Regions from separate parts of the Blautia massiliensis (ex Durand et al. 2017) genome, predicted to be linked through region 1. Evidence: riboswitches for the same ligand, from Rfam matches in the RefSeq annotation. Region 1 holds a riboswitch; the other holds the start of a gene.
What was found. A riboswitch is a leader RNA that binds a small molecule or an ion and turns the genes downstream of it on or off. The one in region 1 is predicted to bind cobalamin.
Positions count from the first base shown of each region.

Region 2: linked by a shared signal. The riboswitch ahead of V9W66_RS19125 (leucine-rich repeat protein) and the one ahead of V9W66_RS08555 (ABC transporter permease) in region 1 are both predicted to bind cobalamin.

Region 1 covers NZ_CP146725.1:1,784,152-1,800,330, reverse strand. The annotation lists gene V9W66_RS08580 (DUF3786 domain-containing protein) at 1-488, opposite strand, end outside; gene V9W66_RS08575 (GntR family transcriptional regulator) at 727-1,101, shown strand; gene V9W66_RS08570 (ATP-binding cassette domain-containing protein) at 1,104-1,952, shown strand; gene V9W66_RS08565 (ABC-2 transporter permease) at 1,949-2,623, shown strand; gene V9W66_RS08560 (MATE family efflux transporter) at 2,778-4,136, shown strand; cobalamin riboswitch at 4,284-4,457, shown strand; gene V9W66_RS08555 (ABC transporter permease) at 4,594-5,523, shown strand; gene nikC (nickel transporter permease) at 5,539-6,402, shown strand; gene V9W66_RS08545 (ABC transporter ATP-binding protein) at 6,383-7,174, shown strand; gene V9W66_RS08540 (oligopeptide/dipeptide ABC transporter ATP-binding protein) at 7,184-8,122, shown strand; gene V9W66_RS08535 (nickel ABC transporter substrate-binding protein) at 8,152-9,720, shown strand; gene V9W66_RS08530 (class I SAM-dependent methyltransferase) at 9,725-10,477, shown strand; gene V9W66_RS08525 (class I SAM-dependent methyltransferase) at 10,479-11,225, shown strand; gene V9W66_RS08520 (alpha/beta hydrolase) at 11,237-12,010, opposite strand; gene V9W66_RS08515 (hypothetical protein) at 12,138-12,275, shown strand; gene V9W66_RS08510 (FadR/GntR family transcriptional regulator) at 12,510-13,229, shown strand; gene V9W66_RS08505 (polysaccharide deacetylase family protein) at 13,418-14,275, shown strand; gene V9W66_RS08500 (polysaccharide deacetylase family protein) at 14,278-15,117, shown strand; gene V9W66_RS08495 (alanine/glycine:cation symporter family protein) at 15,157-16,179, shown strand, end outside.
Region 2 covers NZ_CP146725.1:4,045,181-4,061,359, reverse strand. The annotation lists gene V9W66_RS19170 (DUF4430 domain-containing protein) at 1-261, opposite strand, end outside; gene V9W66_RS19165 (DUF3488 and transglutaminase-like domain-containing protein) at 275-2,599, opposite strand; gene V9W66_RS19160 (DUF58 domain-containing protein) at 2,512-3,699, opposite strand; gene V9W66_RS19155 (AAA family ATPase) at 3,696-4,631, opposite strand; gene V9W66_RS19150 (prenyltransferase/squalene oxidase repeat-containing protein) at 4,646-5,614, opposite strand; gene V9W66_RS19145 (sugar phosphate isomerase/epimerase family protein) at 5,611-6,369, opposite strand; gene V9W66_RS19140 (ECF transporter S component) at 6,366-7,235, opposite strand; gene V9W66_RS19135 (ABC transporter ATP-binding protein) at 7,202-8,935, opposite strand; gene V9W66_RS19130 (energy-coupling factor transporter transmembrane component T) at 8,941-9,687, opposite strand; gene V9W66_RS19125 (leucine-rich repeat protein) at 9,987-10,283, opposite strand; cobalamin riboswitch at 10,340-10,495, opposite strand; gene V9W66_RS19120 (DUF4430 domain-containing protein) at 10,590-11,123, opposite strand; gene V9W66_RS19115 (Ig-like domain-containing protein) at 11,198-16,179, opposite strand, start outside.

The DNA.
Region 1 (16,179 bases):
CGGATGATAATCGGCAAAAAAGGAAAAAGATTTAATTTAAAAGAAACATCTCCTTTTTCCAGTTCCTTTCCGGAAAGTGATATACAGGCATTACGCAATGCAACGGTTTTTCCGTTAAAAAAGTCAGCGGTATTCTGAAAAAATCCTCTGTTCGGCGAGAGATTTCCTGTTCGGACAGAGGAAAGGCTGTTTATATTTACAAATTCATGTGACAGATGGCATCTATCCTTTGAATAACATAAAACATCATAAATAGTCATTGCTTCATTATGATTGGCTTCATGAACTATTTCAAAATCATTATCTGACCACTGAACACTTCCCGTTTTTCGGTCAATACGATAGGTACGGTTAATAAAAGTAATATATAACCAGTCAGAATTGTAATCTAATGAATATTTATGTATCATTGTAGCCTGATCATATTGCAGGAAAACATGTGCCATTGAAATTTTTGTTTTATCATAATTATTGATAGCTTTCGTCATATATTTCTCCAAGAATATTTTTGTTGTAGTTATTTACAAAATAGACTAGTGGTCTATAAAGTCAATACATTTTGCGTAACAAATAAAAATTAATGATCATGAAAAGTAAATGACTAAGACTTCCCATACCTTCTGATGGCAGATGACAGAATCCCGGCAGTCAACTACTGCAAAACAGTATATAACAGTTGACAACAGTACTACACTGTTATATACTGTTTACAACAGGAGGAAACATATGAAGATTATAATCAATAATACATCGATGGTACCAATTTATGAACAGATCATGGAGCAGATCAAGGCGCAGATCATTTCCGGAGAGTTAAAAGAAAATGATATATTGCCGTCCGTGAGAACAATGGCAAAGGAACTGAAGATCAGTGCACTTACTGTGAAGAAAGCATATGACAATCTGGAAGCAGAGGGCATGACAGTCACAGTTCATGGGAAAGGAACGTATGTAGCGGCTTCGAATACACAGCTGATGGAAGAAGAGCGCAGGAAAGAGGTTGAGGCGGATCTGGAAGCAGCAATTCAGAAGGGAAGGCGCTGCGGAATGAAGGAGGAAGAGATCCGTTCGTTGTTTGAACTTATCATGGAGGATGAATGATTATGTTGGAGATCAAAGGAGTAAAGAAAAGCTACGGTGAATTTCAGTTAGACTGTTCGTTAAATGTAGAAAAAGGAAGGATCATCGGTCTGGTTGGAGAGAACGGAGCCGGTAAGAGTACTTTGTTCAAGGCAGTGCTCGGACTCATTTCTTATGATGCCGGTGAGATAAAGATCCTGGGAAAAATACCGGAAGAGTTAAGTGAAAAAGAGAAAGAAGAGCTGGGAGTTGTCCTGGCAGAAGCCGGATTCAGTGGATACTTGAAAGGGAAAGATGTTGAGGCAGTCCTTGCCAAATTATATCCAAAGTTTGAAGCAGAAAAATTTCATCAGATGTGTGAAGAATATCAGATTCCGTTGGATAAATTTATAAAAGAGTACTCAACAGGAATGAAAGCAAAACTGAATCTGATCATTGCATTGACACATCAGGCAGAATTTCTGATGCTGGATGAGCCGACAGCAGGGCTTGATGTCGGAGCGAGGGAAAGGATGCTGGATATTTTAAGAGAGTATATGGAAGAAGAGCCGGAGAGAAGTATCCTGATCAGCTCACATATTTCTTCGGACCTAGAACATCTGTGTGATGACATTTATGTGATACATAAAGGAAAGATCATACTTCATGAAGAGATGGATACGATTCTTGAAAAATATGCAGTGTTGAAGGTCAGTGAGGAACAATATCAGGCAGTGGATAAAAGGTATCTTTTGAAAGAGAAAAAAGAGTTTTTTGGAGTTGCCTGTCTGACGAACGAGAAGCAGTATTATATAGAAAATTATCCGGAAATCGTAGTAGAGAGCGGATCACTCGATCAGGTGATCCTGATGTTGACAGGGGGCGAAAGATGATGAAAGGAATCAGAGGGCTTTTGGAAAAGGATTTTCGATTGTTTTTTCGGCAAGGTGGTAATCTTTTTTTTGTGTTAGTGTTTGTAGCATTGTTTTTTATACTTACGGGAAAAACGGGAGCTACTTTCATTGCAGTGTATATCCCATCTGTTCTGGCGATATATTCAGGTAATACGATCAGTTATGATGAAAATGGCCATGGCTACACATATTTATTTTCTTTACCCGTAAATAAAAAAATATATGTCAGAGAAAAATATATTTTTTCCTTTATCATGACAGCATGTGGATGGTGCATTGGAATGATCTGTGCAGGAATTATGGTACTCATAAATCCTGAAGAGGTGTTTGATCTGGAAATGTTGGCAATGGAGTTGATCACATTTTTTGTGTTTCAGGCAATTGCAGGAATTATGATCGCGATCAGGATAAGGTTCGAAGGAGAGAAAGGGCGAATTGTGCTGCCAATCGCAATTTTAATTATTTTTGCGATTTGTTATACAATTAGATCTTTTGTGAAGACTAACTTGGGATTAAAAGAAATTATTCTGCATATGATATGGGGAATAGGGGATTTTGAAATTGCGATTGCCCTTATTGTGCTAAGTCTGCTTATATGGTTTGCTTCGTATAAGTATAGTATGAGCGCTATGAAGAAGAAAGAGTTTTAAGATAGGCGTGGCAAAAATGATCCATTAAAAATAATGATTATAAAGATGTAATAGCTACCAAAAATATTATAAAACTTTGTGAAAAAATAGGATTGTGTTTCGTAAGAGTCCCCTGTAAAATAGCGGACAAGGATGAAAAGAAAAGGAGACACTTATGGGAACCAATGAAAAAGATATGACTGCCGGATCTCCCGGAAAACTGATCATAACTTTTGCCATACCAATGATGCTTGGAAATATTTTTCAGCAGTTTTATACAATGGCAGACACCATGATTGTCGGACAAGTGGTAGGAGTTGAAGCACTGGCGGCAGTAGGCGCCGGAGATTGGCTGGTATGGCTGGTGTTGGGGATCATGACAGGTATCACACAGGGTTTTTCTATTCTTGTATCTCAGTATTATGGAGCAAGGGAAAAGGAAAATCTGAAATGTGCAGTAGCGAAAAGCTATATCATGACAGCATTACTGTCTGTGGTCGTACTCGCAGTAAGTGAAGGTACAGTTTATTATGTTCTTTTATTTTTACAGACACCTGATAATGTCATTGATCTGACAATGCTATATTTGCGGCTGATCTTTGCAGGAATCCCGATCATAGCTGCTTATAATATATTTGCAGCGATCCTTCGGGCACTTGGAAACAGCAGATCTCCGTTGATCGCAATGACAGTGGCAGCAGTGATCAATGTGGGACTGGATCTGTTATTTGTGGCGGTTTTTGGCTGGGGTATAGCCGGAGCAGCAGTGGCAACCGTTATCGCACAGGGATTTTCAGCCTTGTACTGTTTGATCGTATTACGTAAAATCCCGGATATCCGCCTGGAAAAGAAGGACTTTTACAGGCAGCCCTCTATGAGTTTGCGGCTTTTGGAACTGGCGGTTCCTCTTGCGGTACAGAATGTGATCATCTCCGTGGGAGGACTTGTGGTACAGTATGTGATCAATGGATTTGGTTTTCTGTTTGTGGCGGGATTTACGGCATCGAACAAGCTGTATGGGGTTTTGGAGATGGCTGCCGTTTCATATGGATATGCTATTACAACCTATGTAGGCCAGAATCTTGGTGCAAAGAAATACCAGAGGATTCGAAAAGGCGTGCGCAGCGGCACTTATATGGCAGTGCTCACTTCGGCTTTCATTTCCGGCATGATGGTACTGTTTGGACGTAATGTACTGTCCCTGTTTGTATCCGGTGAACCGGATCAGACCCGACAGGTATTGGATATAGCATATAAGTATTTGTTTATTATGGCTGTCTTTTTGTGGGTGCTGTATCTGCTGTATGTGTATCGTTCCGCTATCCAGGGCCTGGGTAATACTTTGATTCCGCTTGCCAGCGGCATTGCAGAATTTATAATGCGTGTCAGTGTTGCGCTGCTGCTGCCAAAACTGATCGGCGAAGATGGGATATACTATGCAGAGATCTGTGCATGGAGCAGCGCAGCTGTTTTATTATTCGTAAGTTATATGATCATTATACGGAAATATAAAGAAGTCACCGTTCATACATAATGTTATTTACTTAAGGGATCTATAATAATACAGGCAGAAAATATCCGGGTTTCACTATGAAATGTTCAGATATTTTATATTTGACAAAAAACTATTTATATAAAAAGAAAAGTATGATATTATGATACTTATTCATTGCAACTATGAAAATTGAATAGTCAGAATGGTGTACAAAGTACTTAATAAGGAATCTGGTGAAATGCCAGAACAGCCACCGCTACTGTGACAGGGACGAAAACCAAAATATCACTGGAGAGATCCGGGAAGATGGTAAGTAGGAAGAACTGGAGTCAGGAGACTTGCCTTTTTGACAGAAGAATTCTGATTCGGATGGGATACAGAAGGAATAAGCTCTGCCTGAGGTAGAGGTTTGTTTTTTGTGCTGATATGATGCTGGATCATATCAGCTTTTTTTATTTTAACCGAATAAACAGATGAAAAATGAGGAGAAATGAAAATGGGAAAAGTAATTGCAAAGCGTTTTATATTTATGATTCCGGTAGTGCTGGCGGTTACATTTATTATTTTCATGCTGAGTTTTATATCGGCAGGTGATGCGGCTAGAGCTCTGGCGGAGAAAAAATACGAGCATCCGTCACCGGAGCAGATAGAAGAAGTACGGCATGAGGAAGGACTGGATCAGCCGGTGCTGGTACAATACGGGAAATGGCTGGAGCAAGCACTTCATGGCGATTTTGGAAAATCATATTCTACAAGAAAACCGGCTTTTGAAGAATTAAAAAGATATTTTCCACAGACATTTAAACTGGCAGTTACTTCGTTTTTATTGTTGATGATCGTATCAGTCCCTCTCGGGATTTTGTCGGCAATTTATGAAAACAGAGTTCTGGATAAAGTCATTCGCATTTTGTCGTCCCTCAGTGTATCTATGCCGTCTTTCTGGATCGGTCTGATGCTGCTCTATATATTTGGAGTAAAGCTAAAAGTGATTTCCGTGATCGGAGGAGATGCCGGAGGCATCCCGATTCTTGCGGCATTTGCCATGGATATCAGTTTCTTTGGAATTATGACGAGATTGATCCGTACCAATATGATACAGGTGCTGAAGCAGGATTACATACGTGCCAGCAGAGCTAAGGGATTGTCATCTGTAAATGTAATTTTGCGTCATGGTCTGAAAAATATTCTGATTCCTGTGCTTACACGTCTGGTATCAATTGTGATCGGTTTTTTCTGTGGCTCAGCTGTGATAGAAAGTATTTTTTCAATTCAGGGAATCGGAAATCTGGCATTGAAATCCGTGATCTCAAAAGACACTCCGGTGCTGCAATGCTTTATCTTTATTCTGGCTGTGGGCATTGTAGTATTAAATTTTCTTGTGGATATCGCCTATTCTGCGATTGACCGGCGAATTCAGTTAAAGTAAAGGAGAAGTCATAGAATGGGAAGCAGAAGAAAGCAGAAAACAGAAAAAAGCATGATCCAGAATCTGTACTGGAAACAGGTATTCCAGTCACCGAAAACAAAAATAGGATTGATGGTGGTCATAATTTTTGCATTGGCAGCTATTTTTGCACCTGTACTGGCGCCGCATGATCCACTGCTTGTGAATGTTTCGATAAAATTAAAGAATCCGTCGGCGGCATATCCTTTAGGTACTGATCAGCTGGGACGATGTATTTTATCAAGACTTCTCTGGGGCAGCCGGTATTCACTGAGCTATAGCTTTGCGGTGCTTCTGATCACCGTATGTGTCGGGGTGCCGATCGGACTGTTTGCCGGATATGTAGGTGGAAAAATCGATTCCATAATTATGAGGATCATTGATGTATTTATGGCTATGCCGGTCTTTATTGTGGCACTTGCCATTGCAGGAACCGTAGGAGCCAGCGGCGCTCATCTGATTCTGTCCTTATCGGTCGTATCCTGGGCAGAATATGCAAGGCTTGCCCGGGCATTGACACTTCAGGAAAAAAATAAAAATTATATGACCGCACTAAAAGCCGGCGGCTGCGGCCACGCAAGGATCATATTCCGGCATGTATTGAGAAATATCCTGCCATCTGTGATCGCACTGGCAACAATGGAAATCGGTTCGATCATTCTGTCAATTGCCGGTTTTTCCTTTATCGGCCTTGGAGTGCAGGCACCGACACCGGAATGGGGGATCATGCTCAGTGACAGTAAAAGTTATATCCAGACTTATCCAAGACTGATGTTTTATCCTGGCATACTGATCATGATCATTGTTCTGGCATTTAATTATCTGGGGGAGGGAATACAGAATGGAACAGCCCAAAAATGATGTTCTAAAGGTAAAAAGATTACATGTGGAGTTTCAGACCTCTCACGGAATGGTTCATGCAGTAAAAGATGTCAGCCTGGAAGTAAAGCGCGGAAGGATCCATGCTCTGGTGGGAGAAAGCGGAAGCGGCAAGTCAGTTACCTCTCTGACGATCATGAATCTGCTTGCAGGAAATGGAAAGGTGATATCCGGAGATGTGACACTGAACGAAAAGAGTCTTCTGAAGTTATCAGAAAAAGAAAAGCGACAGTTATACGGAGACAGGATCGGAATGATCTTTCAGGATCCGACCGCTGCTCTTGATCCGCTCTTTACAGTTGAACAACTGCTTCTGGAAGGACTGAGAAAACATCGCAGAATGAGCAAAAAACAGGCAAGGGAAGCAGCGTTGGAAAGTCTGCGGATGATGAATCTGCGTGATCCGGAAGAACTGATGAAGAAAAAACCTTACGAACTGTCTGGTGGTATGTGCCAACGTGTTATGATCGCCATTGCCATGTCCATGAAACCGGATTATCTGATCGCAGATGAGCCGACGACAGCCTTGGATGTAACCGTACAGAAGCAGATCCTGGAAGAAATCTATCAGCTATCCAGGAAAGAAAATCTGGGCGTGTTATTTATTACGCATGATCTGGGTGTGGTGGCAGAGATCGCAGATGATGTTTCAATCATGAAAGACGGCGAAATAGTGGAAAACGGAACCGTCGAAGAGATCTTTTATCATCCGCAGCATTCATATACAAAAAAACTGCTGGATGCAGTTTTATAGGGGAAAAGTATGAGTACGTTGTTAAAGACAGAACATTTAAAAAAATATTATGGTAAGAAAAAAATTGTGAAGGCAGTGGATGATGTAAGTCTGGAAATCCATGCAGGATCATCCATGGCTCTGATCGGTGAAAGTGGAAGTGGTAAAACTACATTCGGAAAGCTGATCGCCGGCCTGGAGAAACCTACAGATGGAAAATTCTGGTTTCAGGGACAGGAAATGCAGGATTTGTCTGAAAAGCAGTTTCGTCCATATCGCAAGAATCTTCAGATGGTCTTTCAAAGCAGCAGCGGGGTATTTGATCCCGGTTATACCATTGGAGAAAATATTTTGGAAATTTTGAAATTACATGAAAAACTGCAAGAGGGTGAGTATGAAGAGCGAGTAAAGGAGGCTTTGATCCAGACGGGGCTTGATCCGGATATCCGCAACCGTTATGTTGGACAGATTTCAGGAGGTCAGTGTCAGAGAGCTAATATTGCGAGAGCATTGGTATTAAGACCGGAGCTTGTGATCTGTGATGAACCGGTATCCAGTCTGGATTATTCCATACGAAAGCAGATCCTGCATCTGTTAAATGAGCTGCAGGAAAAATATGAGATGACCTATTTACTGATCACTCACGATCTGTCCAACGTTCCATATCTCTGCAAAGAGGTGGCTATTATGTATCAGGGACGCGTGGTCGAGTTTATCGATCATACGGACAGCTTAAAGGAGACTGCCGTACATCCTTATACAAAAGATCTGTTTGATTCTATTCCGGTAAAAGAACCGAAAATGCGAAGAATCGGATCGCAGGAAAAGAAAATATTTTCAGATACCATTCCGGAACAGGGCTGCCCATATCAGAACCGGTGCAGAAGATGTACAAATATATGCAGAGAGCATATACCGGAATTGACAGAAATTGAAACAGGACATTTTGCGGCATGTCATATGCTGTAAAATATAAAACAAACAAAGGAGAGGAAGAAATGAAGAAAAGACGTGTAGCAAAATTGATAGCATTGAGCATGGTGGCGGCAACTTTACTGACAGGTGTCAATGTACAGGCAAAAGAGGAAAAAGTAGTTACGGCAATGACATCCATTGATCTGACTCCTGAACTTTGTGACCCTATAAAAAGTGGTCCGGACTTTCGTCTTTATGAAATGATCTATGATCCACTGGTGCGTTATGGAGAAAATGGAGAAATTAAACCGGCATTGGCAGAATCCTGGGATATCAGCAAAGATGGCACAACCTATACGTTTCATTTAAGAAAAGATGTGAAATTCTCAGACGGTACAGTGTTTAATGCAGACAATGTGATGTGGAATTATAACAGATGGGTGAAACAGGATGTGACCGGTAACTTTTCAGCCAAACTGGAAAATGTTACAAAGGTAGATGATTATACTGTAGAATTTAAGTTCGCAGAACCATGCTATACACTGCTGATCGAATTCAGCTATCCAAGACCATTCCGTTTCACCTGTGAAAGTGCACTGGATGAAGACGGAGAATTTTGTCAGGAAGTGGGTACCGGAATGTGGATGATCGACAGTTATGAAAGCGGTCAGGAGGTTGTCCTGGTACCAAATCCTAATTATTACGGTGAGAAACCAAATATTGATAAAGTAGTTCTGAAACAGGTGGTAGACGGTGATGCCAGAGTGATGGCACTTCAGAGTGGAGAGGCAGATCTGAATCTTCAGGATATTCCACCCGAAAGCTTCAGTATTATCCAGGCAGATAAAAATTTATCGACAGAACAGCAGGTTTCCACACTTTCTTACTATCTGATCGAAAATTATGATACACCGGCGCTTCAGGATGTAAACGTACGTCAGGCACTGAATTATGCAACAAATAAAGAAAGCATTGTAAATGATCTGCTGGATGGTTACGGCAATCCTGCAACCGGACTTATGTCTCCGACAGTTCCTTATGTAACAGAAGAAAACAGCAAGGGCTATCCATATGATCCGGATAAAGCAAAGGAACTGTTAAAGGAAGCAGGATATGAGGATACAGATGGAGATGGTATTGTAGAAAAAGACGGAGAACCACTGAGCCTCAGACTGGTATTCCAGACTGAAGAATATGCTTCATGGAAATCTCTTTGTGAATTCCTGAAATCTGAATATGAGAAGGTTGGTGTAGGTATTGAACTGGTAGAAAAAGAATCCGCAGCTTACTATGATGAGATCTGGAACACCAGAGATTACGATCTGTGTATTTACCGCAGCTATGAAGATTCCTGGATGCCTCATGGATTCCTGAAATCAATGTTCTATGCGGAAGATGGAGCAAAGGCAGTAAACTGGTACGATGAGGAGCTGAACAAAGATCTCGGAGAAGTATTAAAGACACAGGATGAAGAAAAGCGGACGGAATTATACGATAAGATCCTCACACGTATCAATGATCAGGCAGTAACAGTACCGCTGTATTATCCGAACCGTGATTATATCTATAACAATACCAGACTGACCAATGTAGAGCTTGCACCGACTGCCTATGAAGGCATTAACTGGGCAACACTGGATGTAGTGGAGTAAAAAAATGTTTGAAAAGATCGAGAATAAATGGACAGAAGATTCCGGTGATTATGATGATATGATCCAAAAACAATTGAGTAACAAAAGAACGGTATCTTACTGGACAAAAGAATTGAAAAGACTTCTTGGACCTGAGCCCCTTCGTATTTTAGAAGTGGGCTGCGGCCCGGGTTTTATGAGCATCATAGCAGCGCGTCTGGGACATGATGTAAAAGCGATTGATGGTTCATCAGGAATGGTAGAAAAAGCCAGAAGGAATATGCGGCAGTATCATCAGCAGGTGGAAATCTGTGAGGAAGATGGTGTAACTTTGCCATTGGAACAGGAACAAAGCTATGATGTGATACTTTCCAGAGATGCGGTGTGGACATTATATGATCCGGAAAAAGCTTTCAGACGCTGGAAGGCTGTATTAAAACCAGGTGGAAGGATCATTTATTTTGATGGGGACTATCGGACCATCGAACCCACATTAAAAAATAAGATCTATATGAAAATTGCTGATTTTCTTATTTATGTTACAGAAAGAAAAATATATCGATCTGACGTGAAGGAAAACAGCGGAATTTATGAAAAGCTGCCATTTACATCGCAGAAGCGTCCGGAAGCGGACTTTCAGATATTAAAGAAGGTACGCTTTGCCAGGATCCAGATCAGAGAGAACCGCTGGCTGAACAGACCATGGACGATGGATTTCTGGAAATACGGATATCAGGGAAAAAAATTTATTGTAGTAGCCACAAAGAAGGAGAAGTGACATGCAAAACGATAAGATCAAAGAGTACTGGGAAGGAGAAGCTGGCATTTACAGCGAAGGGATCAAGGCAGAATTGAAAAGTGAAACAGCAGAAAACTGGAAGAATCTGATTCTGGAGTATGCGCCGGAAAAAGAACATCTGGAAGTACTGGACGTAGGCTGCGGGCCGGGATTTTTTGAAATTATGCTGGGAAAAGAGGGACATCATGTGACCGGGATCGATATTACTGAAAATATGATCCATGAAGCAAAGGAAAATGTAAAGGCAGCAGGTTTATCCGCAGATCTGATGACTATGGACTGCCACAATCTGAATTTCCCGGATGAGACATTTGATATGGTTATCTGCAGAAATATCACCTGGACGCTGGACGATCCACAGAAGGCTTACAAGGAGTGGCTGCGTGTACTGAAAAAAGGCGGACGTCTTTTGGTATCGGACGCCTGCTGGTATCTGCATCTTTATGATGAAGAAAAGAAAAAGATTTACGAGGCACATGATGCTGCCATGTGGGAAAAATATGGAAGAGGTATCCATGCTCATGAAGATGCGGAAACAGGGAAAGAACTCAGCAGTAAGCTGTTTATGAGTGATAAAAAGCGTCCGGCATGGGATCTGGATTACATGATGGAGATCGGCTTTTCCAAAGTGTTTGCCCTGAAGGACATCAGTGATATTTCCAGAACTTCCATGGAACGTGAGCTGAATAAGCTGACACCTCAGTTTTTAGTGGGTGGAGAAAAATAAGCGGGCCGGCGTTAAATAAAACGCTGGACCCGCTCCATTGTGGTTTTTAGAATAAAGATATCCGTCAGTACATCACCGGTTTCCAGAGAATGGTTGGCGTTTTGGGTGAGAAAGAGAGGGACATCTTTCTGCGCTGCCAGTTCCCGGATGGAATTGGTTTCGGCCCAGGGATCTGCGGTGCCGTGGAAGGCGATGCTTCCGGCAAGTGGGAAGGAAAAGGTTTCTGCAAGAGGAGTGAACAGGATGCTTTTTACAGTCAGATCGTGTCGGGAAGCATAGGCAGAGGAGATGACTGTACCAATGCTTTTGGAAATAAACAGAATGCTGCCATAGGAATTCCAGTCGATGCTGCCTAAGGAGCGTTCTGTCTGTTCCAGGGCAAGGTCAAAGGCCTGTTTCATTTTTTCAGGATCTCCTTTGACATTTTCCGGGAGGATGCCATAGGATACCGTGCGGATTTTGTAGCCGTGTTTGCCGGCAAGGCGGCTGGTATAGTACAGAAGCGGCTTGTCGGCAGTATATCCGATGCCCGGAAAAACAACAGCTAATTTCGGGGCATTTTTATCTGCTTCAGGTATATGTGCGGAGGTTTTTGCATAGAGCATCTGCAGATGGATTTTTTCCTGAAGTTCTCTTAAAGTAATAGAGATTGTGCAGGAGTCAGATGGAAGGTAATCGTAATCGGTGATAATACTGTCTTCTTCCATGGCATAAACCATATGTGAGGAACCCATGAGTTCCATATCTTCTTCAATATCGGAAAGTAATTCTTCGTATGATTTCATTTTATTTTTCTCCTTATATGAAGTTTTTTCAACATATAAATCGTTTATTTTTACAGATGGCTCTATTATACTGGATTCATCGAGTGACAGCAAGGGCCGGCAGAGAGAAAGAGGTGGCGGTGTGGATGTGACAAGAAGATTGCAGCTGATACGGATCCTGGAAAAAATGGAAAACGATCCGAAATTCAGTGAAAAGCTTGGAATAGAAAACAGATCAGAGTTTATACCAGTAAGTATGACTGGAGAAAAAGAGAAATTACGTTGACGTTGATATTTATGATATGTATGTTTGGAGTTTTTGGAAAATTATTTTGCTTCGGCGTAAAAGCAGTTAACCTGTAAAAACGGGTTAGCTGTTTTTTTATGAAAAAATGGATGCTTTTGGGACAAAAATCCTGTTGCACAACCATAAGAAATACAATTATAATAAAATCTTATAGGGCAGCAAAATATACCGCAGGTTTCCCAAACCATAAAGATCAACAGATTGGAGAAATATATGAAATTAAGAAGTCAATCCGCACGGACTTTATTATACGAAGAAGTAGTAGAAGAACTTTACAGGCTGATCGACGAGAAGCATATCCAGCCAGGAGGAAAGCTTCCGCCGGAGAGAGAACTGATCGAACAGCTGAAAGTCAGCCGGAATGTTCTGCGAGAAGCTTTTCATGTTCTGGAAACCAGAGGCGTGATCGTTTCCTATCAGGGAAAAGGAAGATTCTTAAGAGAACAGCCAGGCCATGGTTCAGAGAAACGCACAGAAAGTCTCAGCAAAAATCTGGAACGCTATTCCATGCTGGAAGCTTATGAAGTACGTCAGGTTCTGGAAGTAAAAGGCGTAGAGCTTATCATCCGCAACGCCTCTGAGGAGGATATTGATGACCTGGAAAAAGCCTACAAAAAAGTGGAACATACCTACGAAACAACCGGAACTACAACCGGAGAATTTGAACTGCACAAACTCTATGCAGAAAAAACAGGCAGCATGTTTATGACCCAGACCCTGGAGCTGGTACTGAATGCCATTCTGGATATGATGTACGGTCAGTTTTATGATGTGCTGGAAGCCACATCGGAGAAGCAGGAGCTGGAATCTCACCGACAGATCATCGACGCGATCCGTAGGCGGGATACCGAGGCAGCACAGAGGCTGATGCATGAGCATCTTCAGGTTACGATGGATATGCTGAAGGAAGATACGATCTGTTTTGAAAAATAATTGATTAAATATGCATTTAACCAGATATAAAAAACATCAAAAATTAAAAAAATATTGACGAAAAGCACCTTCGGGTGCTATTCTTTATAAACAAGTGGGTGACCAAGTGAACAAATATTAATTCAAAAAGAATGAATATGTATTCAGACGATAATTCACAATCCAGAAAGAACAGAAAGGAATACACAATGGGAAATTTGAAATGGCCGGAAGGTAAAAAATGTGCGGTAATGTTTACCTTCGACGTAGACGGAGATACCACCTGGGAAAACGGAAACCGTGGACTTCCAAATGGTGAGAAATACATCAAATCCTTATCCGTAGGCCAGTACGGACCGAAGCGCTGCGTGGACCGTATCCTGGATATGCTGGAGAGTTACGGTGTAAAAGCTACATTTTTTGTACCGGGATTAACAGCAGAGCGTTATCCGGAAGTGATCATGAGGATCGCAGAGGCAGGACATGAGATCGGACATCATGGATACGCACATGAGAGATTTGCGGGAAAAACAACAGAAGAACAGATTGAGATCATTGAGAAAACACAGAGGATTTTTAAAGATCTCATTGGCCATGAAGTAACAGGATTCCGGACACCATCCGGTGACTGGGCAAAGATCACACCACAGCTTCTGTACGAGAGAGGTTTTCGCTATTCAAGCTCCATGCGTGGGGATGACAGACCATACCGGACTGTGATAAACGGTGAAAAAACTGATTTTATCGAAATCCCGACGAAATGGGAAGTAGATGATTACGTGGCCATGGCCTATAATATGTATCCGGCAGAGCCGGCAGGCCAGGATCGAATTTCCAGTTATCGTCTGGTAGAAGATAATTTCATGAGAGAATTCCGCGGGCACTACAAAGAAGGACTTTGTATTTCCTACATGAGCCATCCGCAGGTGATCGGATCTCCTGGAAGGATCCAGATCCTGAAACATATGCTGGAGCAGATCACATCCAAAGAGGATGTCTGGGTAGCAACCGGAACAGAAGTTTCAGACTGGTATCGAAGCCATTCAGAAGAACAGGAGGAAAAATAAGGATGAAACTGGAAAGACCAAAGTGGCCGGAAAACAAAAAATGCAGCGCCATGATCACCATCAACCTGAATGCGGAACTGTTCTGGCTGCAGTTAGATCCGACCTGCAAAGATATGCCAAAGACTCTTTCTCTTGGCCAGTATGGAATGACAAGAGGTGTGGACCGTATCTTAAAAATTCTGGAAGAACGTGGAATCCGCGCAACATTTTTTACTCCGGGATGGGTAGCGGAGCAGTATCCGGATAAGCTGAAAGCCATTGTTGAAAAAGGCCACGAAATTGCGGCGCTGGGATATCACCATGAACATATGGCACTGTTATCCGAAGAAGAGCAGGAAAGCGCCATCAAAAAAGGAATCCAGGCCATCGAAAAAGTATGTGGCGTTACACCGAAGGGATTCCGTTCCCCGGAAGGCGAGCTGACACTGGATACTTTACGGATCGCAAAGAAAAACGGGCTGGTGTATTCCAGCAATCTCTGCGATGACGACAGACCATACTGGAAAGACCTGGGAGAGGATAAGATCCTGGAGATTCCTATTCACTGGGTTAATTATGATCTTCCGTATTTTGCATTCAACTATCATCCGGCATTTCCGGCAGGACAGGGCAGGATCGCGAATTATACAGGAGTTCTGAATAACTGGAAAGATGAATTTTTCGGATGTCATGAATATGGCCTCTGCTATGTTCTGCAGCTGGATCCGGCAGCCATCGGTGCACCGGGCAGGATCGGACTTCTGGAAGAACTTCTGGATTATATTGAAACTTTTGATGGTGTATGGTGGACAACCGGTGAGGAAATGTATGAATACTGTCTGAAAAGCAGTCAGGATCGGTAAGAGGGCATACATATAACGGGAAAAGAAGGGAGAGCATTCATGGCTCATATATTTGAACTGGTAAATCAGCTTTTTGCACAGGTAGTTCCGGTGGCGGATTTTCTCTGGGACTTTCCGACAAACATTGATGCGTACGCAAACATTCCGATCTTAGGGCAGCTGTCCATTGCATTTCTGCTTCTTCTTGGCGGAAGTTTGTATTTTACTTTACGGTTTGGATTTGTACAGGTAAAAGAATTTAAAACAGGAATCCGTCTTCTGACTTCCAAACAGCAGGCAAAAGTTGGAACTTCCCAGCTGGCGGCCTTTCTGGTCAGTATGGGCGGCCGTGTGGGAGCCGGAAATATTGTCGGTGTAACCGGAGCGGTAACCATTGGAGGACCGGGAGCAATCTTCTGGATGTGGGTTTCCGCATTTCTGGGAATGGCAACCTCTTTCTGTGAGGCAACACTGGCACAGATTTTCAAAGAGAGAAAAGGCAACGAATACGTAGGAGGTTTTACCTTCTATATCCAGAAGATCTGGAAAAACAAAGCATGGATCGGAGCAACAATGTGTATCATGTATCTGATCTACAACATGCTGAGTATTCCGGTACATACGTTCCATGTATTTACAGCAGTAAGTTCCATTGCAGATGAAGTAACGGGAAAAACAACGCAGGTAACAGATCCGCTGTATTATGTGATCGCAGCTGCCATCATCGTGGTCATCGCAGTTATCACATTTGGTGGAATTAAAAGCGTAACAAAATTTTCCGATGCGGTTGTACCGGTTATGGCAGGTTTATATGTTTTAATCGTGCTGGTACTGATTGTTCTGAATATTGGAAAAGTACCGGGATTTTTTGCAGCTGTATTTGTGGGAGCATTTAAACCAAGCGCTATTTTCGGCGGAGCATTTGGTGTAGCTATGGCGCAGGGACTGAAACGAGGACTTTTATCCAATGAGGCTGGTATGGGTACCGCGACACAGGCTTCCTCTATTGCGGATGCCAATCATCCATGCGAGCAGGGATTTATTCAGTCCATCGGTGTATTTGTAGATACGATCGTGATCTGT
Region 2 (16,179 bases), 1.8 Mb from region 1:
CGGTTCATCTTCCAGGATCTGTGCCTGTTCTTCAAAGGAAGATTCTTCACCCGTAGAAGCATCTTCCTGGCTTCCGGCATAAGCATATCCCCTTCCAAGATAGCCCTTTAAGGAGCTTTCACTGTTCACCCCCTGTACCGGATTTTCACTTTTCTCCGGTTCATAGTTTTTCATTCCCAGAAATAATACTCCGGCAAAAAGCAGGAGACAGACAATAGCTGTCAGAAAGGAAAGCCGGTTATTCTTTTTTCTCTTTTTCATGGTCATTTCCTCCTTAATACAGCCTTTCTATATATTTCATGATCCAGTTTCCATACCAGCTTCTGGCTTTTTTCAGTTCTTTTTTCATTTTCTGCACGCACAGAGCGGTATCCTTTCGTTCTTCTTTTGATACAGCATGGGGACTGAACGCAGCCTTTTCCCCGATAACGCTTGTTTTTCGGTAACACTTCATGGCATCTTCCGAATAAAGCTCAGGGCCATGATAATAAAGAAGTCGCGCATATCCGGCCATGGCGCGAACCGCCTGGCGGTCATCTTCACTTTCAAACAGTTTTCTCCGTCTTCTGTTTGCGTGAATGCGGAGCACACAGACCGTAAAGATAAATATCAGGCAGAAGAGGTCAAATACCGCAAGCAGGAGGATCAGAAGCTTTTCGATTCCGAACAGTGCCAGTTTTAAGCTCCAGTGTGTCTGGATGTTCTCCTGTGCAGGCGGTTCGTCCTGTGCTTCCGGGATGGCGGCTGCTTTGGCTCCTTTTGCCTCCAGGCCTGCCGTGAGGTCTGCTTCCTCCATGACATTATAGTATTCCGGTGTCATTTCTACCGGTACCCATCCAAGGCCGTCCATATAGATCTCGGTCCAGGCATGTCCATTCTTTCCCGGGACTTCTATCGTATCCCCCGGGTTTTTATCTTTGATATCTTCCGGTGTGATCAGATAGCCTTCCACATAACGGGACGGGATCCCGTAATAACGGAACATCAGTGCCGCTGCCGTGGCATAATGGACACTGTGGCCGATCCTAGTGTTTGTCAGGAAGTCCTCTGCAAAATCCCCCTGTCCGGTATACGGATCGGCTGCCGTGCTGTAAGTCAGGTTCTTTTCCAGATAGGAACGGATCCTGCTGATCGCTGTATAGTAATCGGTATGCCCCTGTTCCCGGTTTCCACCGTCCCCCAGTTCTTTGCGGAACAGGGTTTCCAGGGCACCGGACAGCTTCGTATCCTGGCTGTACACAAATGCGTTGTAATAACTCTCATCATCACGGTAGGAATCCCCTTCATCCCTGGCAAGTGCCTGATAGACCCTTGCCCCCAGCACCGTAAAATCTTTTACCAGGTTTCCATTTGCCTGATAGTGATAGTTTCTTGCTCCAAAGAGTCCTTTTGCTTTTAACATACTGTCAGCAAACGGTGTCTCTTTCCTGTATCCAGCAGGCAGTTCTGTAATCTCATAAGGGGTATAGAGATAACGGCTGTCTGCCTTTTCATTTTTTATGTCCACTTCGGATACTTTGTCAGAAAGGGCATCATCATCTGCAAGTGCCCTTGCACGGCTTAGCTGAGTCTCCCCATAAAATCCATCCTGATGGAGCCAGTAAAAGAGCGTCCTCTGTTTATAGGCATCCTCCGTATCCAGGCTTTCCCAGGAAGAACCGTCATACACGCTTCCCACAAATCCTCTCAGGTAGAGAGAATCCGGATTTTCCATGGTAACGGAAAGTGCCGTATCGTCTGAGGCACTCCAGGCACCGCATTCTTTCAGCTTTCCATCCGGAAGGGTATTGATCTTTCCTTTTTTGTAGCGCAGGCTGCTGATCCCGTCCAGGGCCTCTTTTTTAGCTTCTGTGACAAGTGTCGAGGAACCATAGTCTTCGGACGGCATAAACTGTTCCAGAAGGATCCCGGCTGCCAGCATTACGGCACATGTCAGGATGCTTCCTGTCAAAAATGCCCGGCTGCTCTCTGCCCGGTGGCGTTTCCCTCCAGAACGGGAAAGGATAAGATTCAGTTCCAAAAGGATCCCCATGTAAAAAATAACTCCTGTGCCTGCATCCGGCTCCATGCCAAGGATCCCCGAAAGGATGGGAAGCACCAGGGCCCAGGCGATCACCAAGACATAAGCCTGCAGTTTCAGGACAAGGAATCCGCAGACTGCCGCTGCCATTCCAAGATAGATAAGAAATATCAGGTGGGAGACATCCTCTCCCTGTATCCCGGCAGTCTCAAACCGTTTCAGATAAATCCCGGCACGGCTTCCCAGGATGCCTGCCATATCATTCCAGTATAATGCCATGCCGTCTAAGAGCTGTCCATGGAACAGGAAGATCCCTGCGATGGAAACCGCTCCCATTCCCATCCGTCCGTAAAGTCCATATCTTCCCATTCTTTCTGTTGCAGTACAGAACACTGCCATAAGAAGCACGCTTCCCAAAATCGGTGCCATGCGTTCCTGCTCAGTAAGGACACTCATAAAAAGCAGGAGCCCTCCGCCTGCACTCAGCCAGATCAGTGCAGTTTCCAGCAGGATACCGGACAGTTGTTTTCCATATGCTGTTTCTGACTGTCTTTTGGATTCTGTGATCCGTATTTCCATAATACCTGTTCTCCTCCACTGTCTCTGCCGCCTGTGCCGCATCCTACGATCGTCACTTCTCCCTTTGCTGCCAGGAGTTCTGCTTCTTTGTCCTGCGGGTCGCCGGTTATATATACATAGTTTGCAAAATTCTGTATTCCCGGGTCTTTCAGATATTCCCGTACCGTGACCGGGGTCTTTGCATCACTTCCATAACGCAGGAAGCGGTACAGGATGTTTTCGCGGTCCTCTTCTGTACGGATCTTCTCCAGCCGGAACTTCCCAGTGCTGTGGTCATAGACTCCGGCCTGGCAGGAGATCTTCTTTTCCATAAAGCTCTGAAGGACTGCGGAAAAGACTTCTGCCACCGTTTCCGCACGCTGCGGATCCCGGTCTGCCTGAAATGCTTCTGCCAGGATCAGTACCGTATCATCCACCGGAAAGCTTTTTTCCCGGATCATGATGTCATCCAACTTTCCGGATAACTTCCAGTGGATCTGCCGGATGCTGTCACCGGAACGGTATTCCCGGATATCATAAGTTTCTCCCGGATCGTCCCCCGGGCGGCTTCCGGAATAGCGGAAACTTTCCATATCAAACCCCTCCCTGGCCAGGAGGGACATCTCTCCTTTTTGTTTTTCCGGCATTACAACCGTATAAGCACTTGCGTCTGCTTTCCTCTTTAAAGAAAAGATGCGGAAAAAGTCCTGGCATTTCCAGTCAGAAAAACAAAATCTGATGCAGCCGCACCAGCTGCTTCCGGTCTCAAACCCGATGACCTGTTTTTCCTTTCCTCCCAGGGAAAAGGAAAGAGGGATCTCTCCTTTTTCACCGGTAAAAAGATTTTCCCACCGGAGCACTCCTGCCCCGCCAAATACCGGCCATGCAGACTGGTTTTCCATCCGTATTTCCCCGTCAAAACGCCCCATTCTCTCTGCCGCCTTTGGAAGATGCAGTTTTATAACGGCCTTTTTTCCGGATAAGGCCACACTCCCTGCGGAAAAGATCAGAAGAAGGGCGGAGAGTAAGAGAACCGCTGCAAAGAGCCATGTGCCTGTAATTACTGCTGCTCCTGCCATGCAGACCAGCCACAAAAGCCACAGGATCCTGTTCTTTATCATCCTTCCACCTTCGGTTCCGGCACTTCTGACAGGATCTCCGAGAGGATCTCACGGGCAGTTTTTTCCTGATACCTTGCCTTGGAATCCAGGATCATCCTGTGTGCCGCAACGTCCTTGAATACCTCCTGCACATCCTTTGGAATGACATAATCCCTTTCTTTCATGTAAGCAGCTGCTTTTGCCATCCTTACCAGTGCCAGGGTTCCACGCGGGCTTAATCCCAGCGTGATCAGCACATGTTTCCTTGTAGCTTCCGCAAGGTCTGCCACATAGTCGAGCATCTGGTCTGCTACATAGATCTCCTGTACCTCTTTCTGGAGTTTCAGCACCTCCTCCCGGGTAACTACGGTCTTTGCATTTTCCAGGGGATTTTCCCTCTGTCTGTCCCTTAACAGTTCCACCAGGCTCTGGTGATCCGGGTACCCCATGCTGACACTGATCATAAAACGGTCAAGCTGTGATTCCGGAAGGAGCTGTGTACCGGAAGAGCCCACCGGGTTTTCTGTGGCAATGACTACAAACGGGGATGGCACACAATGGGTTTCCCCGTCTACCGTCACCTTTCCTTCTTCCATTACTTCCAGAAGGGCAGACTGGGTCTTACTGGAAGTACGGTTGATCTCATCTGCCAGTAAAAGGTTGCACATGACCGCTCCCTCATGATAGGAGAACTGTCCGTTCTGTTTGTCATACATGGTAAATCCGGTCACATCGGAAGGGACAACATCCGGTGTAAACTGGATACGGTTAAATTCCATTCCCATAAGACGGCTCAGTGCCAGTGCGGTTGTGGTCTTACCAACACCAGGCACATCTTCCAGAAGGACATGTCCCTTTGCGAGCACTGCCATGAGGATCTTATCTGTGATATCTTTTTTTCCTTTAATGATTTTCTCCAGCTGATTCTGAAGTTCTGTTATTTTCTGCGGCATTTTTTCCTCCATCCTTATCTGTGGTCTGTCATATCAAAAAAACTGTTTTCCTTATCCTGGTAGCGCTGGTAAGCCACCAGTGCACAGAATCCCTGGTCTGTTGCCATGGGGTTGCTTTCCCCGTCCAGGGTATGTTTAAAACTTCCATCCTTCTGATAAAAAGTCATCAGTGTATCATACAGGCCTTTTCCATCTTTCTGGAAACGTTCATCCTCATTGCAGTCTACACCTACCGCACTGAGTGCAATCACGGTCTGGGAAATGGATTCCGAGCTCTTTGCGCCAAATGCAGTATAACCGCCATCATCGTCCTGTATATCTGCCAGAAAATCCACACCCTTATCAATGACTTCCTTTACATCTTCTTCATCCTGGTATGGTTCCAGGCTCTGCAGTGTCATGGCGGTCAGATCCACATCCCCGTCTTTGGCGTTATCATCCAGGGAAAAGCCGCCATCTGCTTTTTCCCGTTCCAATATGTAATCCAGATATTTCTGTTCCAGCTCCCCGTCTTTATTGGCATCCGGGTCATCGGCATTTAAGGCGATCAGTGCATAAATGGCACCGTTTAATCCCTGGGAGACCACTGCATCAAAATCTTCCAGCGGCTTTTCGATATCGTAACCGCCAATATCCGTTGGATCCTTTCCTATGGATTTCAATGCCATGACTGCCCTGGAATACTCTGTATAACGGTTATCACTGAGCACGCCTTCCTGGTCTTTGACCCGTTTTTCAAGATTGGCACGATATTTTTCGAAATAGTTCTCATCCACCGTTTCTCCCGAACGGGCAAGTGCGATCACCGTCCATTCCCCGCCCAGGGTATCCGATGCCGGTGATGTTACGGTTTTCTGTTCATAAGCAGCTGTTTTTTTCAGTGCATCTTCCAGTTTTGGAGTCCCGCCCCCACAGCCTGTCAAAAACCCTGCTGTGGTAACTAACACCAGAAACTGGCATGTCCGTTTTTTTAATCTGTTCATAATCTCCCCCTCATTTTTTCGTTTATCTGTTTTATGCAAAGAATCACATCTTCTTTATTGGAACATTCTATCGTCCAGGTCCGTTCCTTTGTGCAGGGAAGAAGTTTTAAAACCTTTTCCCATGGAATTGTGCCCTTTCCTAAGCCCAAATGGGAATCCCTGTCCCCTGCATTGTCATGGAGATGGACATGTCCGACATATGGAGCAAGTTCTTTCGCCCATTTAAGGACCGAAATTTCCGAATAGCAGTGTGCGTGCCCCATATCCAGACACAGCTTAAAGTTTGGATGATCCACGAAGTTGTATACATCCAAAAGAAGCCGCCAGTCTTCATCCAGGACATTTTCCATGACGACCTGGGGACCTTCCCTGTCTTTCAAAAACTCCTGGAAAAACCGGCCTGTCTGTTCCGCCCATCCTTCCCGGAAATATACCGTAGGGATCATCCCTGAATGATATACGATCTTTTTTGCTCCAAGGCGGATTCCTGCCTGGTAACACTGGTCAAACCGTTCCATCGTCACTTTCCTTATCCGACTGTCAAAAGATGCCGGGTTTAAGTCCAGAAATGGCCCATGCAGGGTAAGCGGTGGATTTCCCATCTGCTCCAGTCTTTTTTGATACTGTTCCATTTTTCTTTCCAGCTGGTCCAGATTGTCAGATATGGAAAACTCGATACTTTCCACACCGGTTCCATACTGACCGCAGATTTCTTTCATATCTTCATCGCAAAGCAAATGGCTGACATAGATCAAAGCATTTCCTCTTTCCCGGACTCAATCAGCCCGTATTTTTTCTTAATGCGTTCCAGTTTTTCAAGAAGCGGCCTGCTCAAAAACCATAAAAAGATCACAGTTGACAGTGCATGCACCAGATCCACCGGTATTCCTGAAATATAGAAAGCAACCAGGCTGGCTGGTGTGATATACCCGTAAGACATCAGGATGCTGGCCGGGTTCATGATTCCTCCATAAATCAGGACTACACTTAAAAACCCATAAATGCAAAGATCCCGTTTCCTTGCTTTTAAGATTCCTTTCTGGTAAAGGATTCCTGCAAGGAAGCCAATGATGCCAAAAGAAAACATCTGCCATGGCGTCCAGGGGCCCTGTCCCATAAACATGTTGGATAACATCATGATTAGACAGCCAACGAGAAAACCTGCCTCGCCTCCGAAAGAGACACCGGTAAGGATCACAATAGCAGCCACCGGTTTGAAACTGGGTACCATAAAGAAGGCGGCCCTCCCTGCGACACCAATCGCTGCAAGGACAGAGATCACCATGATTTCCCGTGCTTTTGGTTTGCGTCCTTCAAACATCATAAAAAACGGGAGCATTGCAGCCACGATCACAATCAGGCTGCATATCAGATATTTCCTTCCATGGAAAAACCGGACTGACAGATACAAAAGCAGTGGTACGACCAAAAGCATCAGAGCAAGAGCAAACCAGGTCCTCCGGTTCACTTTCCCCTTCTTTTCCATCTGCCGGACGATCATCCCATCGGAGGGAAGGGTATATTCTTCCAGATCTTCTGCCGCTTTCTCTTCCTGTGCTTCATTTGGGGTGTCTTCCCAGAATTCATCTATAAACTGGTCCAGTTGCTGCTCTGTAAGCACGTAACCACATCCTTTCCGGTCACAGCTTCCGGAAACAAATGCCTTGCCATCCGGTTTGCTGCAGTTGTGTAGAAATTATTTCCGGCAAAAAACTCCCGGGTATTCTGGCTGGTAACGATGTTTCCCTCAAAAAACAGGCCTACTCTGTCCGCGTATTCTGCAACAAATTCCACGTCATGGGAGATCATAAAGATCGTCAGGCCATGCTGTTTCAGCCGGGTTAAGATCTTTCCGATCTCTTCTTTATATTCTGCATCCATTCCCTTCGTGGGTTCGTCCATCAGGAGGATCCGCGGTCGAAGCAAAAGGACTTTGGCAAGTGCCAGCCGCTGCTGTTCCCCGCCGCTCAGATCATAAGGATGCCTTTCCAGAAGCCCTTCCAGTTTGGTAAGGCTTACGATCCCTTCTATGGCCTTTTCTTTTTTCATATGAATCTGATATTCCGAAGACATTTTTTCTCTCCTGCCCCCGATCACAGAATACAGATCTTCCAAGACTGTTTTCTTTAAGAAAATGCTCTGTGGGTTCTGCGGCATGACTCCCAAAAGCCCACAATACAGATCCCGGTCTTTATACGAACGGATATCCCGCCCTTCCAGAAGTATCTTCCCACGGTATGGACATCGCACCCGGCTTAAAAGAGACAGCGTAGTGCTCTTTCCCGTACCGTTTCCACCTACCAGTGCATAGAACTCTCCTTTTTTTACCTCCAGGGAAAGATCCCGGACAACATCCGGGCTGTCCTTTTCATACCGGAACCAGACATCTTTCGCCTGAATGGACAATTCTTTCTTCGAACTATCTGTTTTTGTGTATCTGACTTTTTCAGTGCTTTCGCTCTTTCGCTGACTATCCGAAGCAATTCCTTTTTCGTTACAGTAACGGGAGAGCCACTGTCTTCCCTCACTGACTGTCAGCGGACAGGTTGCCTGACTGTCTGTCTCACCATAGATCTGCATAGGAATCGGCATGGAAAGAAACATGCCATGTTTTTGTTCCTTTAATTTTACCCCGATTTCCCTGGGAGTTCCTTCCAGATAAACATTCCCCTTATCCATGACAAATACCCTATCCGCATAAGGGATGATATCCTGAAGCCGGTGTTCCGTAAGGAGCACCGTTGTTCCAATATCACGGTTAATCTTTTTTACGGTTTCCAGAAAATCAGAAGCAGCGATGGGGTCCAGCTGAGACGTAGGCTCATCCAGTATTAAAAGGGACGGATGCATTGCCATGATCGCAGCCAGGTTTAAGATCTGCTTCTGTCCTCCTGACAGCTCTGAGACATTTTTATAAAACCACTGATGGATGCCAAAATAGCTGGCCATCTCCGCAACCCGCAGCCGGATAGTCGCATTGTCATATCCCAGGCTTTCCAGTCCAAAGGAAAGCTCATGCCAGACTTTATCCGTTACGATCTGATTATCCGGGTTCTGCATGACAAAACCGATCTCCTGGCTCTGTGTCCGGTGGTCAATCCCCGAAAGCGGCATCCCCCGGTAAAAGATTTCTCCCTCTGACTTTCCAACCGGGGCCAGCACGGTTTTTAACTGGCGCAGCAGCGTGCTTTTGCCGCATCCGCTCCGTCCGCAGATCACATTTAACGTTCCTTCTTCTATTTTCAGATTCGCATGGTCCAGAACCTTTCTGGAACATTCCGGGTATGCGAAGCTAAACTCCTTTACTTCTACAAGATTCATAATCATTATCCTTCCTGTTCCAGAGTTTCGTAGATTTTTTTGTAAGTCATATCCAGATCTGTTTCACAATGCTTCCGGCTTCTGGCAAAACGGATAGTCTCCGTCACATCCAGGATCACCGGAAGGAAACAAAAACATGCGAAACAGATGTATGTAAGCATTGCTTCAACTACTGGAACAGATACCGGAGCCTGATGCCCCTGAATGGTAAAACCAGCAAGTAAAATACGGGGATCATAACTTGCATAAGAAGCCCCATTCATACAGCCAGCAGCAAATACAAGGAATAAAGCTGCCATCACCGCCAGAAGACTTTTATCCTTCTTCGTAAATTTGTAAATGGAAAAAGCAGTCCTGCCTTTTAATCCATATCCCCTGCTCCGCATAGAATCCGAAGTTTCTATGGCATTTTCCAAAGCCCAGGTGACCAGTATCGACAGCATGTTAAAGCCTGCACGGATACGGTTAAAAAGGCTGCCCTCTGAAACATCCCTTCCCATGGATTTCTGTCCGTTCCGGATCACTTTCAGCTGCCCCGTAAATCTGGGGACAAAGCGAAGTGCCATGGAAAGGATCAGGGAAAGGGCCGGTATCAGCCTTCCAAACAGGTAAATAAACTTGTCGCTTGTCATAACTTTATTATAACAGGAAAACCACTGGATCACTACGAACATGACCGCTCCAAGGACTACTCCATAGACTAAGGCCTCCAAAGTGATCCAGTTTCCACTGCTTTCTACATAATATAGCATCGTGACCCCATAATGATTGAAAAGTGGATTCAGAAGAGCCACGATCAAAAGACTGGGAAGGGTAAAGAGAAAGCTTTGCCTAAGTGTCCTTTTTCCTCCAAGCAGAAAGATGGAATAAGACAAAGCACCCGCATAAGAAATGCAGATAAAGACGGGATGCTGATTAAACATAGTAAATAACAGTACTACAGCAAAATAAAAAAAATTCAAAAATGGATGGCATGTGGAAAAAGCATCAATGATGGATTGATCCGCAGTCTGTCTGTTTCTTTTCTCGGTCTTATTTGTTGATAACACGTTTAAATGTACTCCCTCTTTAATCCCTGCTCTTCACAGTACAAATCCACTTTGCTTCCTTTTTTACAACATATGGTGCAATTTTTATTTACAATCCGGGAACCAATATATTCCGGATCATGATGTATCTCCAGATGTTCCAGTCGGTTGCATCCATGAAAAGCTTCCTCTCCAATGAATGTAATATTTGCCGGAATGTACACATTTTTCACTTTTTGCATCCGGGCGAGCTGTGCGGTAAATGTACGGTAATTAAACCGTAAAATACTCCATGTTGCTTTGTCATTCTGTGAACGCATATGATCTCCTTTCCAACGTTCGGCTCATACCAAACTGTATATCTTTTACAGGTTTGTATTCTTTGCCTGACGTGTTGGATATACTGGCTCAAAATGCTTTCATAAGGCGTTTTTCATTCGATACATTTCACACAGGGAAAAGCAGCTCCGGAATCGCACCGGATTTCCTTAAATCGGCTGCCATCAGCCGAACCACGCTCGATTTTTTTGTTATTCTAATTATAACGATACGCCTTATTTCTGTCAATGTTTGCCAATGTTTCTGGTCTTTTTCTCATACCAGTTTAACTATTTTTCACAATTTCTTTACTTCTTATCTTTGTATGGGTTTCCAACATCACTTCCAAGATTGCAGGTATACTTCCATTCAATCTTATCCCCATCTTTGGGCTTATAACTGGAAGCCCCATAATTCGGGAACTCTCCATTTACACTGTACATCCAGCCAGAATTTTTTCCGCAGTCAAATTCATAAAGCTGATTGATGCCTTCCACGTAATAGCTTTTATATAACGGGGTGTATTTGGAAGAGAGCTGGATGTTCTTTTCCTCGCAGATTTTTTTTAAGATGTCAAATACGGTATCGCCCGTAGTAAATTTAACTTCCATTTCCGGAAGTATCCAGCCGTCTTCCGGGACAAATTCTTTTTTGGTTTCTTTTAGATCACCGATATTGTCAAGGATCGTCTGGCAGTCTATCGAAATGGTACAGGCAGCAGGCTTTCCGGAATCCCCTTTTCCGATTCCACAGCTCGTAAGGAGACAGCTCCACAAAAGCATAAAACAGCTGATTCCTATTACCCCGATCCGTTTCCAATATATTTTTTTCAGTTGCTTCATAATTATCCTCTATCGGATGAAAAGGTACCAAAAACACTATTTGATTTTTGATACCTTTTACACCCTTACTCTGTTTACTTAACTGTAATTTTTATCTTTTTTGTAACCTTTCCAGATTTAACTGTGATGGTAACAGTTCCTTTTCTCCGGCCTTTAACTACGCCCTTCGAGCTGACTGTTGCAATCTTCTTATTTGAAGAGCTGTAGATCACTTTCTCCTGGGAAGTGATCGGGCTGACCACCGGTTTTAAAGTAACACTCTTTCCTTTCTTGATGGTCAGTTTTGTCTTGAGACCGCTGATCTTCGTAGTCTTTACCTTTGCAGTCTGGACTTTTACTTTCAGAGTCGCTTTCTTTCCGCTCTTTAAGGTAACGGTGATCTTTGCCGTTCCTGTTTTGGTTCCGGCCTTGATCTTTCCGTTCTTATCAACGGTCACGATCTTTTTGTTGCTGGAAGCCCAGGACTTTATGGAATCCCCGTATGCCATGGAAACCTTCACCTTTGTGGTGGCCTGTTTCCGCTGCAGGGTAATGGAGGATACGTTCAGTTTTATAGTTGCCTTTAATTTGCTTCCATAATTCCGTGTCTGTTTTTTACCGCAGAGGGAACAGGTTCCTTCCTGCTTCGCCGGACGGAATACCGTAGCTTTTGCCGTAGTTTTCCAGGTGTATTTATGCGTATGTGCAATTACAGGAATCGTTTCCGTCTTTTCGTATCCGCAGACCTGGCAGGTATATCTCATCAGTCCGGTTGTCTTATAAGTAGCAGCCTTGATCTGCTTTCCTTTTCCATAGGAATGCTTCTGGTAACCACCCTTTTTCGTGTTATCCGTGATGTCACATTTTCCATACATGGCAACACACTCATGCCAGTGGGCATCCTTATCAAAATTCCATTTGCTGTCCCATACATGGTCATGTTCCAGGGTATAATCATCGGTATAATGGAATACGATCTCATCCCCGTCTTCCAGGTACTGCTCTTTTACTCCAAGATCTGGGTGGATTCCATTTAAAGTATACATCCAGCCGGAGTTCTGTCCGTTGGAAAATTCTGCAAGTTCCTGGCCATCCTTCGTGATTCCGGCAATGTAGGTCTCATCCCTTAATGTGCGGCAGCTCATTCCATTCTGGGACAGCACTTCTTTTAAGAGTTCCAGGACATTGGCATTTCCATCGATCGTATAATCTTTTGCTGCGATCCAGGTCTCCAGATTTCCTTTCCGCAGGGTGTGTTCCTGATTCTCCTTTGTACTGCCATGAACAGAGTCTCCGAGAAGCGTAAAGCTTACCGTGATCGTACCGGCATCTTTTTTCAATACCCTGACGGTCAGTTCCACGAATGCTTCCTTATAGGAAATCTTCAGTTTCTGTTCCCCACGTTTATCCTTGTTATATCCCTCTATGGTAAGGTCTGTCCACGAAAGTTCCTGTCTGGTTCCGTCACTGATCACAGCAACCACTTTCATTCCACTGAGATCCAGGTCCTCCCCAAGGTAAAACTCTGTCCGGTAATCACCAGTCAGCTCCAGGGAATCCACATAAACACGCAGGCCTTCTGTAGAGACCAGTTTTTCCTGGTCTGCCCCCAGTGGATCATCCATCCGGTTATATCCGGTCTGCCATCCGCAGCCTTCCACCTTCGGGCAGCTGGTGGTTTCTTTTTCTGTATTGACATAAGTGGCTCCGCTTGCCGTCTCATGGGTCAGACAATTGGTATCAATGTATCTTACAAAACCGATCCCTTTATTTGCCCCGCAGTCTTTTGCATAATAATTGTTGGTGATGTCATCGATACGGTTCAGGCTGTCATAAAAACCAATGATACCTCCTACATATGCTGCGTCTGCCTTTGTTGCCTGTACCTTTCCTGTAAAGGAATTGTTCTTAAAGGTATAAGTGCAGTTATTCCAGGTCTGTGCCACATAGAGGTCTCCACCAAGGATTCCTCCGACCTTGTCAGAACCGGTGATGCTTCCCTCTGAACTGCAGCTGTTGATAGTTATCTTGCATCCGTTCGGGGCTGTGGAATTGTCATAACCGCCACCTGCAATACCACCAGCCACTTCACTGGAAGCCTCTACGGTGCCGTAGAACTTACAGCCGATCACGGAGCAGTTTCCCATGGCATTGTCGCGGGTTCCGATGATTCCACCAACATAACTGGTTCCATAGACAGTCGCATAACTTACACAGTTTTCCACGGTACCCTGCATACGGCCGGCAATAGCTCCGATTTCATTCATATCTTTGTCATATCCAATGACAACATCCTTTTCAATGGTACAATTCCGTACTGTTGCTTCAAAGGAAGAAGAACATCCGGCATAAGGACTCATGGTCTTATTCGCACCCAGAAGTCCTGCTTTCAGAGTGCTGGATCCGCTCTTTAAGGTTACATTGTCTATCTCAACAGCCGTTCCGGAGAGTCCGACACCTTCAAAGTTGTTGACCAGACCATATCCGGCAATCTTTGTTCCATAGATGTTCAGGTTTCTGATCCTGGTATTTTGCACATATCCGAACAGCGGAAGACCACCTTCCGGGATAGTCACTGTATGGTTGTTTCCATCAAAGATACCACTGAATACATTCAGATTCGCACCGTTATGCAGATCTTTCTTTCCATCTTTTGTCACACCAATAGGCTTCCATCCAGTTGGCAGGGTGATATCTGCTGTAAGCTGGAAGTATGTATTTTCAAAGGAAAATCCCTCTGTATTTACCTTGTCACGCAATGCCTCAATATCTGAAGCTGTCTTAAGAAGGTATGGGGAACTTTCACTTCCGTTTCCCTCCCATGGAAGAGGGGCTTCTGTGACGGTGACGCAGGCGGTGTCTGAATATACAAATGCACTATTTATCGTCTTATCTTTTTTCTGGGTACGTGCATCCAGCTGATACCGGATCCTGCAGTAATAATAAGTCTTTCCTGCCTCTTTTATATCCGGTTCATAGGAAGATTCCGTTGCACCTGGAATCAGCGTTCCATTTGTGGTGCCATTTTCCGTATTTTTATACCATTGATATCTTGCCTTAACGTCTGACTGTTTTATATCAGAAATCTCTACAGATAATTTATCCTGCAGCGGTACTCCCTTCACCCCGGTTATATCTGCTGGCTGCTTTGTGATCTGTGGAGCCTCCAAAGTCAGAGGATATACCCTTACACAATATAAGCCGCTTTCAGCAGAATAAGTTTTTCCATCTATCTCATAGGAAACAATACATTTGTAATAATTATAATAATGGGGGGTATCTGTTGGTACCTGATAGGATGATGCAACAGCACCTTCGATCTCTTCCATCTGGTCAGATGTATTTCCTTGATACCACTGATAGGACAGTCTTCCCTCATCTTCCCGCAGTACCTCCGGCTGTATTATAAATGGATCTGCTTCTTCATCCTGCATAAAGCCATATCTGTCCGGTTCCTGTCCCTGGTAAGAAAGAACCGGTGTATAGTCGGTCTCGCCCTTCTTAAAAATGATTGTATAATCGGTAGCTTCCGCAATATATTTCTCTTCACTTTCCGGTAAATGGATACATAATTTATATTCACTGTGCTGGTCCCAGTCAGGGGTAAATCTTAAGCCAAAGGTACTTTGTGTAAGTTCCGCTCCGTCTAAAGATAACAATTCCGGATAATTGGAAAGATATGCCCAGCCGGGAGCCCATGCATTAATGTTGATATATTTCGTATTCTGCGGAACAAGCACTTCCATCTGCTGGTCATCCAGTGTGTCTTTCAGATCACCTCCGAGTTTATGTCCCCAGGAATCTTCCAGTGTTAGTTCCGTAAGATGGGTCTTATAAGAAACAGGAATCTGTACAGACTGGACAACACTTCCCTCCTGCCGTACCTCAAGCCTGATTGTCTGAATTGCTTTATAGCTGTACTTAACACTGGTACCCCTTAATAATGAAAAGTCATTCTTATCCAGTTTCACCCTACATATGGTTTCATCAGCCGGATTCGTGTATACCGCATAGACCGATCCGTTTTCCGGAAAACTGTCTTTCGTGTCCACATGCAGAGCCATCTGTCCATGACTCAGCTCCATAGGCAGCATGAATGCACTTTCAGAATTTAATCCATCAAGACGGTATTCTTTCTGGGTTTCCCCGTCTGTGATCTTCAGACTCACCGCATCGAGATAATCCCCCGTCTGTCCGGATGCCGGGACAACTGTTACATTAGCATAAGCCGCTGAGATTGCGGTTGCCGGCGAACCATCTTCTGTTTCCACCAGTTTTTCTGCTGTAACGAAATAGGGAACATCTCTTGCCTCCAAAGCAGGAAGTGTAACCCGCCCTTCCGAATCTGTGAGCAGTCCTTCCTGTTTCACACCATCAATATAAACGGATGCCCCGCTGCAGTCTGAAAATGCAGTTCCATATACATTGCTTTGGCGCAGCCGTAAGGTTATAGTTTCTCCCTGTGTGACCGTTTCTTCTGTTTCGGTAAAAAAGGCAAATCGGTCTTTTCCTTTTCTCTGTTGGATATAAAAATGAAGGCTGTCTCCATCTTCAACGCTCCTGGTAAGGGATTCCTGATAATTCGCACTGTCATTATTCAGTGCGAATCGAATGCCGGGCACCGAATCCCGGTCATATCCCCAGAGCTTATAGATCAGACCATCATAGCTTCCACTTTCATCTTCACGAAAATCATAGCCGGCTGCTGCACCGCCAGAGTAATACAGATCATGGGCTATCCTAAGGGCATCATCCATAGTGTAAGAAGACTGCCCACTCAACGTCACAGTACGTCCTGCCATAAGCTGTCCATCTTTGTCATCAAGGAATTTTCCATCTTTACTGACACTGACAGTTACCTGTATTTCTTTTGCTGCTCCTGTTTCTCCTTCAGACTGGTCTGTTCCATCACTGAAAAGAGCAGCACTTTCATCTGTAAATTCACCTTCACCTGTGTCCTGCTCTTCCATATCCAGATCAGGATCGGAATCTCCATTCTCTGTTGCCTGAATATCATCCGAATCTTCTTCCACAAGATCAACCGAATCATCGGATAGTGTCCCTTCTTCCGAATCCA